3 regions of the Alkalicoccus luteus genome follow, and region 1 is predicted to be linked to each of the others. Evidence: riboswitches for the same ligand, from Rfam matches in the RefSeq annotation. Region 1 holds a riboswitch; each other region holds the start of a gene.
What was found. Region 1 has a riboswitch for thiamine pyrophosphate ahead of thiM (hydroxyethylthiazole kinase). Riboswitches for the same ligand answer to the same signal wherever they lie in the genome.

Region 1 (5,647 bases):
ACGGCAGACATACGATGGGCATGATGCCGACCGGAGGCGGAAAATCTGTCTGCTATCAGATTCCGTCCCTGCTTTTTTCTGGCGTCACCCTCGTGATTTCTCCTTTAATTTCACTGATGAAGGACCAAGTGGATGAATTAAGAGAAGCAGGAATCAATGCCACCTACATTAACAGCTCTCTCTCGTTTGAAGAAACTGGGAAACGGTTGGACGAGATTCGCCTGGGGCTGCAAAAGCTCGTTTATATTGCACCGGAGCGATTGGAATCTCCTTCGTTTATGAAGATGCTTCAACAGCTGCCTATCTCCATGATCGCAGTCGACGAAGCCCACTGTCTTTCGCAGTGGGGGCACGATTTCAGACCGAGCTACATGCGTATTCCAGAGCTGATAGCCAGACTGCCCGGCCAGCCAGTCGTCCTGGCCTTAACGGCCACTGCGACAAAAGAAGTAGCTGCTGATATTTGCTCTGCCCTGCATATTGAATCAGACAGCGTAATCCGTACTGGATTTGCACGGGATAACCTCTCCTTTCACGTGTTAAAGGGGACGGACCGTGACCAGTATCTGCTGGACTACGTAAAAAAAGATGCAGAAGCTTCAGGAATCATTTACTGTGCGACCCGTAAAGAAGTGGAACGGCTCACCGATCTCCTCCAAAAAAACGGTGTCGAAGCTGGAAAATACCATGGGGGGATGGATAACGAAGAACGGCGCCAGGCTCAAGAGCTTTTCGTTTACGATGTGGTGAAAGTAATGGTCGCGACAAATGCGTTTGGAATGGGAATTAACAAGTCAAACGTCCGGTACGTGATTCACCGGCAGCTGCCACGCAATATTGAAAGCTATTATCAGGAAGCCGGGCGCGCAGGCCGTGACGGTGCCGCCAGTGAATGTCTGCTGCTCTTCTCCCCCCAGGACGCCCAGATTCAACAGTTCCTGATTGACCAGTCGCAAATGAGCGACGAACGAAAGGAAATGGAATTCCAGAAACTGCAGAAAATGCTGCACTACTGTCATGCAGAAAGCTGTCTGCAGCAGTATATTCTGGACTATTTCGATGATTACGGCACAGAGCCTTGCGGAAGATGTTCGGAGTGTGTCGACGAGCGATCCAGAGAAGACATAACCAAGGAAGCACAGATGGTGTTCTCCTGTATGAGACGAATGGGCGAACGATTCGGTAAAACGGTCATAGCCCAGGTTCTGACAGGTTCTAGAAATCAAAAGATCAAAGAGTGGCGTTTTGACCAGCTGTCCACCTTTGGACTTATGAAGCAGTATTCCCAAAAGGAGGTCGCGCAGCTTATCGATTTTCTTGCAGCCAGCCGTTACCTTGAGCTTTCCGGCGGAGGCTATCCGGTCCCAAAGCTGTCCGAAAAAGTTCTTCCTGTTCTCCGCGGTGAAGCCGCGGTTTACCGGAAAAAAGCACTTCGGCCGCAGCAGGCTTCTGCTGATCATCCGCTCTTTCCAATTCTTCGCAGTCTCAGAAGCGAGCTTGCCCGAGCTCACGAGGTGGCTCCATACATGGTTTTCTCGGATCAGACGCTCCATGAGATTTGCGCCCGCCTCCCGCAGACAGAAGAGGAGATGCTGGCCGTCCGAGGTGTTGGCACGAACAAAATGTACACCTACGGCAAACGATTCCTTAAAGCGGTCAACGATTATATGGCATCTGAATCCACGGCTCCACGAATGGCGGCGTCCGCGAAGCAGAAAGACGGAAAAAGCTATGAAGAAACAGCAGCGATGTTTATTGAAGGACATAGCCCGGAAGCGATCAGCACAGCTCGCGGCCTGAAAGAGACAACCGTCCTTCAGCATCTCATCGAAGCTTGGGAGAACGACTGGGATGTAGACCTCTCCGAACTCGTTGAGGAGGATGAAGTGGCACTTGTTGAAGAAGTAATCGATCGCGTCGGTCTGGAAGATGGCTTAAAGCCTGTAAAAGAACATCTTCCTGAAGATATCAGTTATTTCACCCTAAAAGTCACCGCGCTGCTTCAATCCGCAGGACTCCGATCCTAGAGGATTAGAACGAGGCAAATATCCTGCACTTTCGACGGAAGAAGGGAAAGCCGAGCCCGTTCCCTCCGGAAAGCGAGGGGCCGCAGAAAAAGGCAGATGCCATCTTATTCACCTCATATGACGTTACCCACACGTTGAAGAAGCCGGCTGCAAAAAGCAGCCGGCTTCTTCATCTGACAGCGCCCGCTTTAGAGCCGTCAGTTACCGTGGTGCGGCAGCGGTGACGAAGGGACGTGCTTTTTGGGAGACTGGTCTGTAAATGGACAGATCGAAGCCTTTCGGTAGGCGAAACGCGGACTTTTTTCCTCATCATTATACGTTTCATGAAACACGTGTACAGCAGCAGGTGACATCGGTGGAATCAGCCATGTCCAATCGCCGGTAACCCCTCTTCCAGCCTTTTTTTCCTTAGCACAAAAGATGCGGAACTGCTCCGCTGCAGTATGATGATCCACGAGGCTGACCCCTTCCTCATGAAAGGAATAAATAACGGCGCGATTTAATTCAACGAGCGCCCGGTCCTTCCATAGCGATGCAGGCTTAGCTGTATCCAGACCGAACACATCAGCCACTGCTTCAAGACAATTGTAGCGCCATGTATCAGCCAAATTCCGCGCACCGATCTCTGTTCCCATATACCACCCGTTGAAAGGAGAACATGGATAAACAATACCGCCAATTTCAATTTCCATATCTGCAATCGCCGGTACGGCATACCATTTCAGCTGCAAATTTGAAAAAGCCTCCTCTTCCGGATGCCGAAGCGGAACTACCAATGCCTCTTCTGCTTTCCATTCATACAGATGGATGCTGCCATCCCGCTTTTGAATCAAGAGCGGAAGGATATCGAAATCAGTCCCTTTCCCTTTCCATCCAGCGGCCTGCGCCTGCTTAGTCAATGCTGCAGAAGCCGGGTCTCCTCTGCCGTCCTCATACCCGGCGTAGCGAATCAGCTGATGATTCAGCAGCTGCCATTCTGGCGGTTTACCAGGCTGTGAAGGAGGGAATATCGTCATGGCCGGCCTGATTTTACCGCCGTTTGTCGTAAACCGCAGATGTTCCCGGCACGCACTAATGACCTCATCCGGCGTATTGACGTGCCGTTTATCAAAGACGGTAAGCGTATCCCAAAAAAGTCTGCCGATGCACTTGTTTGCATTCCGCCAGGCCGCCTTTGCTCCAAAAGCCAGCTCCTCACCTGTTTGCACATACGTACCAGTCGCTGCAATTTCCTGATAAACATCGTTTAAACGGTCTGCCAATCCAGTCTTTCCCTGCTCCGTATAATACTGCTGTAAAAAGGATTGTGCAGCCTGCTCGAGCGTCATTTCCACATGATTTCCTCCTGACTGTCCAGCGAAGCTGTTAATATGATAGTATAAGGAACATCAGTGCTACTGCAAGAACGAGCATGATTGTTCACAAATTAATCACGTTTGACCCGCTGGGGGTGCACCATGTGCTGAGACAGAAACTATTTTCTGATCCCCTTGAACCTGATCTGGCGTAATACCAGCGTAGGAAAGTGGATGAAAGCAGCCGTTTTCCGGACTGATCCAGCTTCCGACGAAAACGGCTTTTTTCTATTCCGCTGTGCAAGAGATTATATACGTGAAGGAGTGAAAGCATGACGAATCAAGTCCTCGCTCTGCGAAATCTAATTAAGAGCGACGCCCCATTAATTCATAACATTACGAATGTCGTAGTGACTAACTTTACTGCCAACGGCCTCTATGCGGCAGGCGCGAAACCAGTAATGGCATATGCTCCCGAGGAAGCCGCAGATATGGCTTCTGCAGCAGACGCGCTAGTCTTAAACATCGGCACGCTTTCAAGCGCCACAAATGAGGCGATGCTTCTGGCCGGAAAAGCGGCAAATAAACATGGAAAACCAGTCATCCTCGATCCAGTCGGAGCAGGCGCTACCTCGTTTCGGACAGAATCTGCTGCCATGCTCTTAAAGGAGCTCGATATCGCGCTTATCCGCGGGAACAGCGGGGAAATTGCAAGTCTTGCCGGGGCAGAAGCCGTTGTAAGAGGCGTAGATGCCTCTGCTGCTCCTGATGACGCGTCACAATCCGCGGTGAAGCTTGCACGCTCCCAGCAGACGACTGTCTGCATGACAGGCGAAATCGACGTCATTACAGACGGCAGCAGCATGATCACCGTTCATAACGGTTCTCCCTCGCTCCGGGATGTCACCGGTGCAGGGTGTCTGCTGTCCTCCATTGCGGCAGCTTTTATCAGCCGGGCGGCTTCTCCGCTTGAAGGTGCAGCCGCAGCCTGCGCCTATTACGGCGTATGTGCAGAAGCAGCCGCGGCCAGACAACCATATGCAGGTCCAGGTCATTTTCAAATCCATCTGCTCGACATGCTTCAGCAGCTGACAGACGAACAGCTTGAGCAGCAACTTATTCTGAAGGAGGCATCATTATGAAAACAGCATTGACAATTGCCGGTTCTGACAGCGGCGGCGGAGCAGGAATTCAAGCCGACTTAAAAACATTTCAGGAGCTTGGCGTTTTTGGCACAAGTGCCATTACTGCTCTGACAGCTCAAAATACGGTAGGCGTTCAGGGTGTCTTCCCGGCTTCTCCAGAAGCGCTCGAAGCACAAATCACCTCCGTATTGGATGACATCGGCGCACACAGCGTAAAAACCGGTATGCTGTTCGATTCCGAACGAATTGAAATCACCGCCTCCTTTGCAGCTGAAGGCAGGCTCCCTGCGTTGGTCGTTGATCCTGTTATGGTGTCCACGACCGGAGCCGAGCTGTTGAAGGAAGAAGCCCGGACCACGATGACAGAGAAGCTTTTTCCTCATGCCTCGTTGATCACGCCAAATATTCCGGAGGCTGAAATGATCACCGGAATGTCGGGCAGTTCGCTGCAAGTTCGTAAAGAAATGGCCCGTGAACTGTTAAAATTTGGTTCAGAGGCTGTGTTATTAAAGGGAGGTCATGAACCCGATGCTGCCACAATCACCGATATTCTATTCGATGGAGCTGAATTTCACTATTTAAGCGTCGAAAAAATCGAAACAAAACATACGCACGGCACCGGCTGCACGTATGCTGCTGCCGTTGCTGCCTATCTCGCTCAAGGAAAATCCATGAAAGATGCTGTTTTTGCAGCAAAGCAGTTTATTCACCAGGCGATCCTTCATGCGCACTCTGTCGGTGAAGGAGCTGGGCCCGTTCACCATGCAGCTCACCGGACGGCGGATAAACCATTTATCAAAATGGAGGTTGAACAGACGTGACCCAGTTCGCAAAGGAAAGGCTTGCTGTTTACTTTATAGCAGGTACGCAAAATACAGACTGGCCGCTTCCGGAGCTTGTGTTTGAAGCGCTTCGAGGCGGAGTAACGATGTTCCAGCTGCGTGAAAAAGGAGCTGGGAGTCTGCAGGATGAGGACGAACGCCTGGTACTTGCAAAGGAACTAAAAGAACTGTGTGCCCGGTTTCATGTGCCGTTTATCGTAAATGATGATATCGAACTGGCTCTGGCCTCAGATGCTGATGGACTCCATATCGGACAAGATGATGCGGATCCGGCTGAAGCACGGCGCAGGATTGGAGCACAGAAAATACTTGGTGTCTCCGCCCGTACGATTGCAGAG
Region 2 (5,647 bases), on a different contig from region 1:
TCCGCCGGTTGAACTCGTATTCGGGGAAGGTCCGCAAATTTATACGTTTGAAGACAAGAAAAATCAAAGCGGCCGGACCGTCGAAAAAGTCTGCCCGGCGCCGCTCTCCGATGAAGAAACAGAACGAGTGAAAGAGCTGGCTGTACAGACGTTTAATGCGCTTCACTGTCATGACAGTGCGAGGGTCGACTTCCGCATTGACCGGGAAGGGAACCCGTATATTTTGGAAGTGAACTCAATGGCCAGTCTTGGTGCAGACGGCTCGCTCGTGTTTGCGGCCGATAAAATCGGCATGGATTATGCGGCGCTCGTTAACCGGCTGATCGATGTGACGTGTGAACGCTATTTTGGCAAGGATTTCTTTGATCAGGAATCACATGAAATGAAGACGACTGCGGATAAATTGTTTAAGCGGCTTACCACTACGCGCGGCAGGCTGGAAGAAGAGCTGAAAAGCTGGACGAATCTTTCCTCGAGAACAGAGGATGCAGTCGGCTTAAGCAGCGTACGGAAACGGCTTGAGGAACGGCTTGCAAAGCTGTCGCTGAAGGAAGTTCCCGAACTGACTAACGGCAGGTCGGCATGGACGTGGGAAACGAAGGCAGGTCTTAAAGGAGGAACGCTTCTCGTGGTTCCGATCGATGTGCCGGGGAAGCGAACCGGTTATCCGCTCTCGTTTCGAAAGGAGCAGGAATGGATTTATGGCGAAGGGGTCGCCTCCAGCCGCGCGGGAATTACAACAGCTCTTGCAGCCTTGAAGGCACTGAAGGATGAGAAAAAGCTTGCGGGCACGAAAACGGGTATTTTCTTTTATGCTGATGAAGGACGCGGGATGCGCTATTCCTCTGCGATGCTCGAAAAAGCAGCGGCAGAGGCTGAGGATGTTATCGTGCTGCAGCCGGGCTTTGTGGAAGGAAAAGTCGTCGATCAGCGCCGCGGTTCACGTGACTATCACATCATTGCGGAGGGAGACCCGGAGCGCATCGGCAGAAAAAGCCAGCCGCTTGACGTGCTTACGTGGTTTCTGGATCAGACAGCGAGTCTGCGTGAGTTAAGCAGCCGCCGAAAAAAGATCGCTGTCTCCGTCCAGGATATTCAATCCGAACGGTACAGCGTCCTCATGCCGCATCGCGTCACAGCAACGATTGCCGTTACTTATTTGGACGATAAGCTGGCAGAAGAAGCAGAAGAACAAATGAAAAAGCTGTTCAGACCAGGTCGTACGGGAATGAAAACGTACATTGAACAAATCACAGCCCGGCCGCCGCTGAGACGGCAAAAGAGTCACCCGATGTTGGAGCGGCTGGAGCACTGGGCAAAGGCCTATCAGCTGCCTTTTGGAACAGAATCAAGCTTGCTGGCGACAGCGTCCGGAGTCGTACCGGAGAATATTCCGTGTATTTGCGGATTTTCACCGGCAAGCAGAAGGCTGTATACGCCGGATGAGGCGATGCATCGAAGTGAACTTGTACAGCGGGCAGTCCTGTTAGCACTTTACCTGCAGGAGGAATCTACATGAAGCAAGCTCTCCTTCCGATTTTGATTTCAGTCCCTCACGGGGGATCGCATATTCCGGACCATTTAAAAGAAAGACTGCTGCTGTCCGAGGCGGACGTTGCTCGTGACGGCGACACGTGGACGCAGGAGCTGTTTGATTTCCGCGGCAGCGTGCAGACGTTTATGGCAGCTGATACTGCCAGGGTCGTCATTGACCTGAACAGGGATCCGACGGACCGTCCTCCAGCAAATCCGGACGGAATTGTCAAAACGCTCACTGTCGACGGCCAGCAGGTGTGGAGCGAACCGTTGAGCGACGAGGAAACGAATAGTCTGATTGAAGCCGTACATGCTCCGTATCATCAAAAGCTGATGCATGCATCTAGTGAAGAAGGGCTGCGTTTTGCAGTGGATTGCCATACGATGCTGGACATTGGACCGGCTAAGGACGGCAATACGTGGGAACAGCGTCCGTTAATGTGCATCAGCAACCGCGGCAGTGCAGGCGGAGGCAGAGAGACAGAGACGATCACGGCGCCGCCGGAATTCATGCAGCTGTTTAAGCAGGAGCTGGAACGGGAGTTTGCAGATGAAATGGTAGAAGGAATCCCGCTTGTGCTTGTAAACGCCCCGTTCAGAGGCGGGTACATTACGCAGCTGCACGGACCGCGGACAGATATTCCGTGGATACAGCTTGAGCTGAACAGGCGCCTGTACCTGCCGGCTGCAGCGGGTCCCGTCCCGTCCGCTGCTGATCTGGAGCGGCTGACGAAGCTTCGTGACAAACTGCTCCTTGTACTGGAGCGAGTGGCAGCACCTGCGCAGCCTGAGGCGGGGGAAGAACCTGCTTCCTAAACGATCAGACAATAGGAGCCTGCAGCAGGCTCTCGCTTTGCTGCAAGGGCCGGGTTTGTTCGCAGGGAAGAGGTGCTTTTCGGCAGCGGGCTTTACAGAGTACCGCTTGAAAGGGTACAATGAAACTACAATTCGATACGGAACGCACTGGGGGTGCTGCAATGCTGAGAGACGGGTCTTCCCGTTAACCCTTTGAACCCGAACTGGATAATACCAGCGTGGGGAAGTGCAGGCGGCTTTCTTTGCCGGTTACCTGCATCTTCTGAGACTGATCATGAAGATGCTCTTTTTTTTCGGTGCCGCCTGTCAGAATAAATGAATTTTCAGCATGTAAGACAGTCCCGCGGGGGGACTGTCTTTTTTTCGTTCGAATCGTAAAATAATCTGGCGTTCGCCGCCGGCTGGAGGAATGTTTCAATGAGTCAGGTCAGTTGTGGAACAAGCAGAATTGTAGGAGTGCGCTTTGCGGTATATCCGATGTCCGATCAGTTTGCGGACATTATCAAATCCGCTTTGCAAGAGGTTGATACGTCGAAAGTATGGATGCAGACAGATGATATTACGACCTGTGTCCGCGGCAGGAGTGAGCACGTTTTTGATGTCGCTGAAGCTGTATTCGTACAAGCGGCAAAAAACGGCACGCACACGGTGTTTAACGGTACGTTTTCGATCGGCTGTCCTGGAGACAGTGAGGGCGACACGTATATGTCAGAAGACGGCGTGCGCTTGAATAAAGAAGCATCGGCCGACACAAACGTAGAAGCAGCGACCCATTTCGCCCTATATCCAATGAACAACCCGGAGTATATGCAAGTCATTGCCGACCAGGTTGAAACGGCAAAAGAGCACGGTACGTTTACGAAAGGCGTTCATTATGCGTCACGGCTCGATGGATCAGCGAATGAGGTGTTCGGGACACTTGAAGAAATATTTGTTGATACAGCGCAGTCGAGCTCGCACGGACACGTAACGATGACCGCCACAGTATCTGCGAACAGCCCGTCGAAAAAAGACAATGAGAGGAACGGCTGATGCTGCTTAGAGACTGGAAGCTGAAAGAAATTGTCCTGATGTCCATTCTCGGCGTCGTATTTGCCTTTATTTATCTCGGCTTTTACTTCTTCGGTCAAGGTCTGCGAAATGCACTCATGCCGTTCGGCCTCGCGCCGTTCGGCTATGAGCTGATTTTTGGAATTTGGTTTATCGTTTCCATTGTAGCGGCCTACATCATCCGGAAAAAGGGCGCTGCGTTCTGGTCGGAGCTGATAGCAGGCACGGTACAGGTGCTGGTCGGGAGCCCGGCAGGCCCACAGTTGATCATTTCTGCGGCGATTCAGGGGCTCGGTGCCGAAGCTGCGTTTGCAGCGACAAAATGGAAAAATTATTCCCTCTGGGTGCTTATTGCAGCGGGGATGTCCGCTGCGCTGTTCAGCTACGCCTGGGGCTGGTTCCAGTCCGGCCTGGCTGCACTTCCGGCAGGCTTGATTATTGCAACGCTGCTCGTCAGATTGGCAAGCGGTGCGCTGCTCGCCGGCGTACTCGGAAAATGGATCAGCGATCAGCTCGCCAAGACGGGGGTGCTCAGAGGCTATGCATTAGGGAAGGTGAAACAGCATGGACGGATTCGAAAAGCATCCTAAACCTCCTGTCATAGAGCTGAAGCGCGTCAGCTTTGCCTATGAAGAAGAAGCTCCGCTTCTTCACGATATCAGTCTTCAATTTCAGGCAGGCGAATGCTGCCTGATCGGAGGCGCGAGCGGGAGCGGGAAAAGCACGCTCGCTCTGATCATGAACGGACTCTATCCAGAAGCGGTGGAAGGAACGATGCGCGGCGAGGTCCGGCTGCATGGACGACCGCTTTCCAGCTATAGGAAAGGGGAAGCAGCACAGCACATCGGCGTCTTGTTTCAGGACCCGGAGAGTCAGTTCTGTATGATCAGTGTGGAAGACGAGCTGGCGTTTGTGCTCGAAAATATTGCCGCTCCACGAGACGTAATGGACGAACGAATCGATCATGTGCTGAGAGAAACAGACATGACCGACTTTCGCCACCGGGCTATTCATGAGCTGTCCGGCGGCCAGAAGCAGAAGATTGCGCTTGCTTCCGTGCTGCTTCTTGATCCGGAGGTGCTGATCGTCGATGAACCGGCGGCCAATCTTGATCCAGCTTCAGGAGAAGAGCTGGTAGAGCTGATCGGCCGAATCCGCCGATCACGCGGCTGTACGGTGTTGATTATCGAGCATCAGGCTGACCGCTGGCTGTCCCTTCTAGACCGGGCCGTGTTTCTTGCAGCCGGCAGCGTCATGCTGGACGGGAGTCCGGATACTATCTATCAAACGAAACGAAGCCTGCTTAAACGCGAAGGCATTCATCTGCCTTTCCGATACGATCCGCTTCCGCCGCGAAGTCCGGGTCCACACCGCGGAGAGACAATCTTCCGTGCAGAAAACCTGACAGTCTCCAAGCGGAAAAAAGCGATCGTGCAGCACGCTTCGTTTCAACTGCACCGCGGAGAAATGCTGGCAATTGCCGGTGAAAACGGATCTGGAAAGACCACACTTCTTCAGGCAGCCGCCGGACTGCTCCCGCTGGACACCGGCCGTATTGAACTCGGTGGAAAAGCCTTGCAGGAACTGGGTGAGGAGCAGTTTCGCAAGCGTACCGGATTTGTATTCCAAAATCCGGAGCACCAGTTTATTACCGATACGGTTCAAGAGGAGCTGTTATTCGGTCCGGAGCTTGCAGGACGTGATGATGCAGAAGAGTGGATGGAGGCGCTGTTGAGGCGCTTCCGGCTGGAGAAGCACCGGTATCACAATCCGTTTACGCTTTCCGGTGGTCAAAAGCGCCGTCTTAGTGCAGCAGTCATGCTGGGCGACATTCCAGACGTGCTGTTTTTGGACGAGCCGACGTTTGGCCAGGATGCGGCGTCTACAGCTGATTTGATGAACATGCTTGATGAGCTGCGCAGCGGCGGAACCGCAGTTGTATTGATCACCCATGACATGATGCTTGTCGATCGCTACTGTCATCGCGTGTTAGTCATGAAGGGCGGAGAAGCGGCTTTCGAGGGGGAACCGCAGCAGCTTTGGAAAGAGCAGGACCTCTTGCAGTCCTGCAGCTTGCTGCAGCCGGAACGGGAGGCGGTGACAGGATGACAGCTTCCCTTAATCCGGCTTTGAAAGCCGTGACGGTTCTCATTCCGGGTGTCATACTGAGCTTCAGCTTCGATATATTCACCCCGCTTGTGTTTTTACTGTTTATCATCGGCTACACCGTATTTTTCAGCGGCGT
Region 3 (5,647 bases), on a different contig from region 1:
CCTCGTTTGTATCAGGTATGCTGTTCTATGGATGGAATCTTCCGGAGGGATATGTGGTGCAGACGGCAATGGATGGGATGACGGCACACGGGGTTTACAGCTATATCGCCGCGATGTACAGCCTTTGGTTTGTGGATCTGCTGCTGTTTACTGCAATTGCCTTTATGATCGGCACCGTGTTTAAAAGCAGCGCACTCGGAATCGGAGTTTCGCTCGTGCTGCTGTTTACCGGCAGCACAGCTGCAATGCTGATTGCAGATTACAGCATCGCAAACGTGTTTCTGTTTTCGCATACGGATCTGGCATCACGCTTTATGGGCTTTCCCGGCGTACTGGACGTCTCACTTGCTGTTTCCGGTCTTGTGATGGCGCTTCATGGAGCTGCTTTTCTCGCTGTTTCCTTCTGGCGGTTCACCGTACAGGACGTGCTCGATTAGAACGGAGTAGAGAGGTGAAGGAATGGCTATGGAATTCAATGACTACCAGCCGATTTATCAGCAGCTGATGGATCATATCAGCCAGCGGATCTGCCGCGGTGATCTTGCGCCGGGTGAGAAGCTGCCGTCAGTCCGCCTGCTGGCAGCGGAGGCAGGGGTCAACCCGAATACGGTTTCAAGAACTTATATGGAGCTGGAGCGTGAAAACATCGTGGAATCAAAGCGAGGACAGGGAACATTTGTGACTACCGAACAGCCGGTGATCGAAGAACTGCGCCGCAGTCAGGCTGCCGTACAGGCAGACCGGTTTAAATATAGTATGGAGCAGCTCGGCATCGACAAAGATACTGCAATCGGACTGCTTCAGCATGCGTGGGATGAAAAGGGAGGTTCGTCATGACAGAGGTGAATCTGCACAAGCTGACGAAAAAATACGGAAGAAAAGAAGCGCTCAGCCAATTGGAAATTCAGTTGCCGAAAGCCGGCATCACCGGTATCATCGGACCGAACGGGAGCGGCAAATCAACGCTTTTAAAGCTGATTTGCGGATTGATCCGTCCCAGCAGCGGATCAGTCGAGCTGAATGGTGAACAAGCAGGTCGAAAAAGCGGCGCGGTTGCCGCTTACCTCTCGGAGGAGGATTCGCTTTACGATTACATGACGATTAAAGGCACCGTCTCATTTGCAGCAGGAGTGTATCCCGACTTTGACCAAGAGCTTGCCATGACGCTGCTGAAGGAAATGAAGCTGCATGAGTCTGATAAAGTCAAAGAGCTTTCGCGCGGAAACAAAGCGCGGGTAAAGCTCGCGGTAACGATGGCAAGGAAAACACCTGTGCTCTGTCTGGATGAACCACTCTCCGGGATGGACCCGCTAGTGCGGGAAGACATTCTCAAGCTGATCGTGACGCATCTGGACGTCGACCGCCAGCTCTGCCTGATCACAAGCCACGAAGTAAAAGAGCTTGAACCGTTTCTCGATCATGTACTGATCGTGCACGAAGGCCGAATCGTTGTCGACCGGAACGTCGAGGACCTGAAAGAAGAGAAACGGAAATCACTGATAGACGTTCTGCGGGAGGTGACGGTCTAATGTGGTTATCGCTATGGAAAAAGGAATGGCAGGAAAGTATCCCGCGATTCGCCGTCATCATGGGCATTCTTCTGCTCGCATATGCCGCGATGATTTACTTTGCCTTTACCGGATCCGGCTACAGTATTTTACTTGGATTTTTAAGCGTTGGAATTCATACGGTGTTCCTGTTTCTCGTCTGGGCACTCTCATTCCATGGAGAATGGAAAGGAAAAACGCAGTGGACGTGGCTGAATATCCCGGCATCCGGCTGGAAGCTCGTCACCTCGAAGCTCGCGGTAGGATTCACACAGTTTCTGATCTCGGTAGTGCTGCTGACGGCCGTCGGTTTTTGGACACTCAGTCTCTTTGGCGAACATGCGCAGCAAGTGGAAGAGAACGGGATTGCCGTAATCTCTGATGCGTTGCGGGCACTGTATCCGCTGCTCCTCGGCCTGCTGATGTCAGTTGGGATTACGCTTGGATTAGGAGCGGTGTTTACCATTTTGATGATGCGAATCATCAAGCCGTTTGGCTGGGCAGTCGGTATCGCCGTCTGGGGTGTGTTTGTGTATGCAATTATGCGATTTACGCAGATGCCGGTCTATGAAGCGATGTTTCGGCACGGACAGCTGTTTGATGCGGAGGCGCAGCTTCAAGAGGCTGTTGTGGGAAGTGCGACTTTTCAGCTGGAAGTAGAAGAAGGCATTTATTTATTCGCTGGAGAAATTGCGTTCGAACTGCTTGCGATTACTGCCGTTATTGCCCTGTTTTCGTGGCTGATGGACCGCTTTGTTCAGGCCTAACCAGGAAACAGTTGTAAACAGCTGGGAATTTTGATACAGTGAAAACAGAATATCCACTAGGGGAGCCCAAAAGGCTGAGACGGCTTACGCCGGACCCTTTGAACCTGATCTGGTTGATACCAGCGGAGGAAAGTGGGAATGTGTCTGAAATGGTCGCGTGAAGACCGTTTACGCTTTCAGGTGCTTCTCTTTCTCCGGACTGAGAAGCACTTTTTTCGTGTCCGGAGAGTGGGTGTTCGTCCAAATCATCCGGTACGCCGGAATAATCAGGAGGGCCTACACAATGCGATTTTCAGAAAAGCTGAGACAGGAAGCAGACCCTATTTTCAATGCGATTTTTGAGCACCCGTTTGTAAAAGGAATCGGGGAGGGGAATGTGCCAAAGCAGGCACTGATCCACTACGTCATGCAGGATTATGAATACTTGACCACCTTCTGCCGGATCTATGGTCTCGCCGTTTCCAAATGCACAACCAGAGAGGATATGACGTTTTTTCAGGAGCAGATCGGCTTCGTTCTGAATGAGGAAATTCATCCGCACAATAACTTCTGTGAAGTCGCAGGCGTCCGCTATGAAGATTTACAGAAAGCGCCGCTTGCACCGACGGCTCATCACTATACGCGCCATATGATGGAAGCGTCCATTAACGGCAGCCTTGGGGAAACACTTGCTGCGCTCGCTCCATGTCCATGGACATACTGGGAAATCGGCCGCAAGCTGAAGTCAGAGGTTAATCCGGATAAGCAGCACCCATTCTACGACTGGATCAGCTTTTACGGAAACGATGAAGTCGGCACGATCACAGAAACGTTCATGGCGAAGATCGATGCCTGCGCGGAGCAGGCAGGAGAACGTGAAAAAGAGCTGATGCTCTCCCATTTTTTAAAAAGCAGCCAGCTTGAGCATCAATTCTGGACGATGGCGTATGAGCAGGAAGAATGGCCGGTCCGACTGCAAAGCAGCATCTCGTCATTGTAAACGACAGAACAGGGCACTGAAAAAACGATTCTTATTCAGTGCCTTGCTCATTATTGCTTTTCATTTGGCAGGTTTCGGCTCAGCAGCAGACCAAGAGCGCTTACGCCGGCAAAAAGACCGACGAGAATAAGAAAATCATCTCGGTAGTTGAAGCGGTCAGCTGTCACGGCGTAAACGATCAGAGCAGCGAGACTGCCAATTAAATTGATCCAGAGCAGCGGTTTCACAAGGTTCATGATAAGCCTCCCTTTCTCACTCCAGCATATCACAGCAGAAATATGGAAAAAGGTATTGCGGATATTGTCAGAATTATTTACACTGTGAGAATACTTACGCGAGTTTGAAAACAGCGCCCAAGCGGCTGCTGTTTTCTTTTTTCGTGGTACATTTTATTGTTAGAAGGAGTTTTTATCCATGAAAGCTGTTCAGCAAATCGGAGCATTAGTCAGCCGCTACTTTGCTCTGATCGTTCTTGTCGTAGCATTTATTGCGTATTTGTCACCGGCAACGTTTACCTGGGTCGGTGCGTACATTACTATTCTGCTGGGGATCGTCATGTTCGGTATGGGAACGACGATGAAGCTTGCCGATTTTAAAGTAGTAGCCAAGCAGCCAATGCCGGTTGCGATCGGTCTGCTGGCACAGTTTCTGATCATGCCGCTGACAGCCTTTGGCATTGCCTATCTGCTCAATTTGCCGCCTGAACTTGCGGCAGGACTGGTGCTGGTCGGAGCATGTCCAGGCGGGACAGCGTCGAACGTGATGGTTTATCTTTCAAAAGGAGATGTACCGGTATCAGTCGCGATGACCAGTGTGTCGACGATGCTGGCACCGCTGTTTACTCCGCTGATCGTCTTTCTCCTTGCGAATCAATGGCTTCCGGTCGGAGCAGGTGATATGTTCATGTCGATTGTGGAGGTCATTTTGATTCCGATAGCACTCGGGATTTTAGCAGCAAGATTTCTTCCGGCTGCTGTCGAGAGAGGCCAGGCGGCACTGCCGTTGGTTTCGGTCGGCGCCATTATGTTGATCGTTTCAGGTGTTGTCGCAGCTAATGCTGAAAACATCGTGACTTCCGGAGCGGCCGTTTTTGCAGCCGTGATTTTGCATAACGGGGCTGGACTGGCCCTCGGCTACCTGGCTGCTAAATGGGCCGGACTTGACGAAACCAAGCGCAGGGCGGTTTCCATTGAAACAGGCATGCAAAACTCCGGCTTAGGCGCAGCGCTCGCAACGGCTCATTTCAGTCCGCTTGCAGCACTTCCTAGTGCAATCTTTTCCGTATGGCATAACATCTCCGGCCCGGCACTCGTATCGTATTGGAGCCGTGGAAAGCAGCCGGACCCGAAGTCATTGAATCAACAATCTCGCGTGTCATAGCTTTTCGGTGTTGACCATGCAAAACAGCGGGCGGCTTGAAAATGAAAAGCTAACAGCAGGACCGATAGGCAAAAGTGACATATGAATAATGTCCTTCCTTGTTTTCAGGCTGTTGAAAAAGTCTCAACTTAATTATTTATTCGTTTGGTTGACTTTCCCCTCTGTTAACCGAGCCTGCCGTGGGCTGGCCTTCAGCTATTTCTCAGGGTGATCCCGTATGAAGGGAAGAAAGGCACGGCTTCACTCGGACACAGGCTTCTTACAAGAAGCCTTCAAGGCCCAGTCCGGCTCCGCTCTTGCGTGGATGCCGCTCGCAGATCTGAGCGGCACGGAATCTTCAGGCTGCGCGGCTTCCACGTCCCCGCCGGACACGAAGGGAAAATGGATTTGTTTGTTGGAGAAAAACGTTCCGATCGGTAGATACGACTGTTCCATGGTACATACGTGAAAGCACTGGTAATCCTTATTCGACATCGAAGCGTTCCCTATATAAAGGTTCCACCCATATGGAACAAGCACGTGTGAATCATCACCAGGCGTTTCAACCGGACTGGCAGCTGCCAAATTGGAGGATCTCGACTCCAGGAGGATCCGAACGAGGCGAAGATCCAGCGCTTCCGACAGCAGGAGGGAGCGGTTAGCTGAGGCCGTTCCCTCCGGAAAGCGAGTGTCCGTAGATGCAGGCAGGTGCAACGTTATTCACTTAAAATGACTTTATCCACACTTTGAAAACAGCTCCGCTTTTCCAGCGGAGCTGTTTTTTTGCGGATACAACCAAGGAAAAAGATACAGAAAGCCAGATATCGTGTGAGCACGAATTCTCAGTTTCGTGCAAATATGTTTTGGATGACAGTTAAAAGGAAAACAAATAGTTGGAAAGACTAATAATTAGGATGGAAAGAATAGGAGGAAGGATGATGGAACAAAATAAGGACCAGCGACCGGAAGGAAAGCTGATCGATTATAAGCTCTTT

Region 2: it holds a riboswitch for thiamine pyrophosphate, as region 1 does, so the genes downstream of both, ACSZLD_RS12470 (YkoF family thiamine/hydroxymethylpyrimidine-binding protein) here and thiM (hydroxyethylthiazole kinase) in region 1, are expected to answer to the same signal.
Region 3: it holds a riboswitch for thiamine pyrophosphate, as region 1 does, so the genes downstream of both, tenA (thiaminase II) here and thiM (hydroxyethylthiazole kinase) in region 1, are expected to answer to the same signal.

Annotation. Positions count from the first base shown of each region.
Region 1 covers NZ_JBPZEY010000011.1:119,475-125,121, forward strand. The annotation lists gene recQ (DNA helicase RecQ) at 1-2,027, shown strand, start outside; gene ACSZLD_RS14395 (nitric oxide synthase oxygenase) at 2,225-3,355, opposite strand; TPP riboswitch at 3,464-3,568, shown strand; gene thiM (hydroxyethylthiazole kinase) at 3,655-4,464, shown strand; gene thiD (bifunctional hydroxymethylpyrimidine kinase/phosphomethylpyrimidine kinase) at 4,461-5,288, shown strand; gene thiE (thiamine phosphate synthase) at 5,285-5,647, shown strand, end outside.
Region 2 covers NZ_JBPZEY010000009.1:835-6,481, reverse strand. The annotation lists gene ACSZLD_RS12480 (M20/M25/M40 family metallo-hydrolase) at 1-1,519, shown strand, start outside; gene ACSZLD_RS12475 (N-formylglutamate amidohydrolase) at 1,516-2,352, shown strand; TPP riboswitch at 2,492-2,594, shown strand; gene ACSZLD_RS12470 (YkoF family thiamine/hydroxymethylpyrimidine-binding protein) at 2,770-3,384, shown strand; gene ACSZLD_RS12465 (ECF transporter S component) at 3,387-3,992, shown strand; gene ACSZLD_RS12460 (ABC transporter ATP-binding protein) at 3,967-5,511, shown strand; gene ACSZLD_RS12455 (energy-coupling factor transporter transmembrane component T family protein) at 5,508-5,647, shown strand, end outside.
Region 3 covers NZ_JBPZEY010000009.1:107,632-113,278, reverse strand. The annotation lists gene ACSZLD_RS12995 (ABC transporter permease) at 1-437, shown strand, start outside; gene ACSZLD_RS12990 (GntR family transcriptional regulator) at 460-837, shown strand; gene ACSZLD_RS12985 (ABC transporter ATP-binding protein) at 834-1,529, shown strand; gene ACSZLD_RS12980 (hypothetical protein) at 1,529-2,314, shown strand; TPP riboswitch at 2,363-2,462, shown strand; gene tenA (thiaminase II) at 2,598-3,293, shown strand; gene ACSZLD_RS12970 (hypothetical protein) at 3,344-3,529, opposite strand; gene ACSZLD_RS12965 (bile acid:sodium symporter family protein) at 3,708-4,673, shown strand; gene ACSZLD_RS12960 (hypothetical protein) at 5,180-5,314, shown strand; gene ACSZLD_RS12955 (BCCT family transporter) at 5,591-5,647, shown strand, end outside.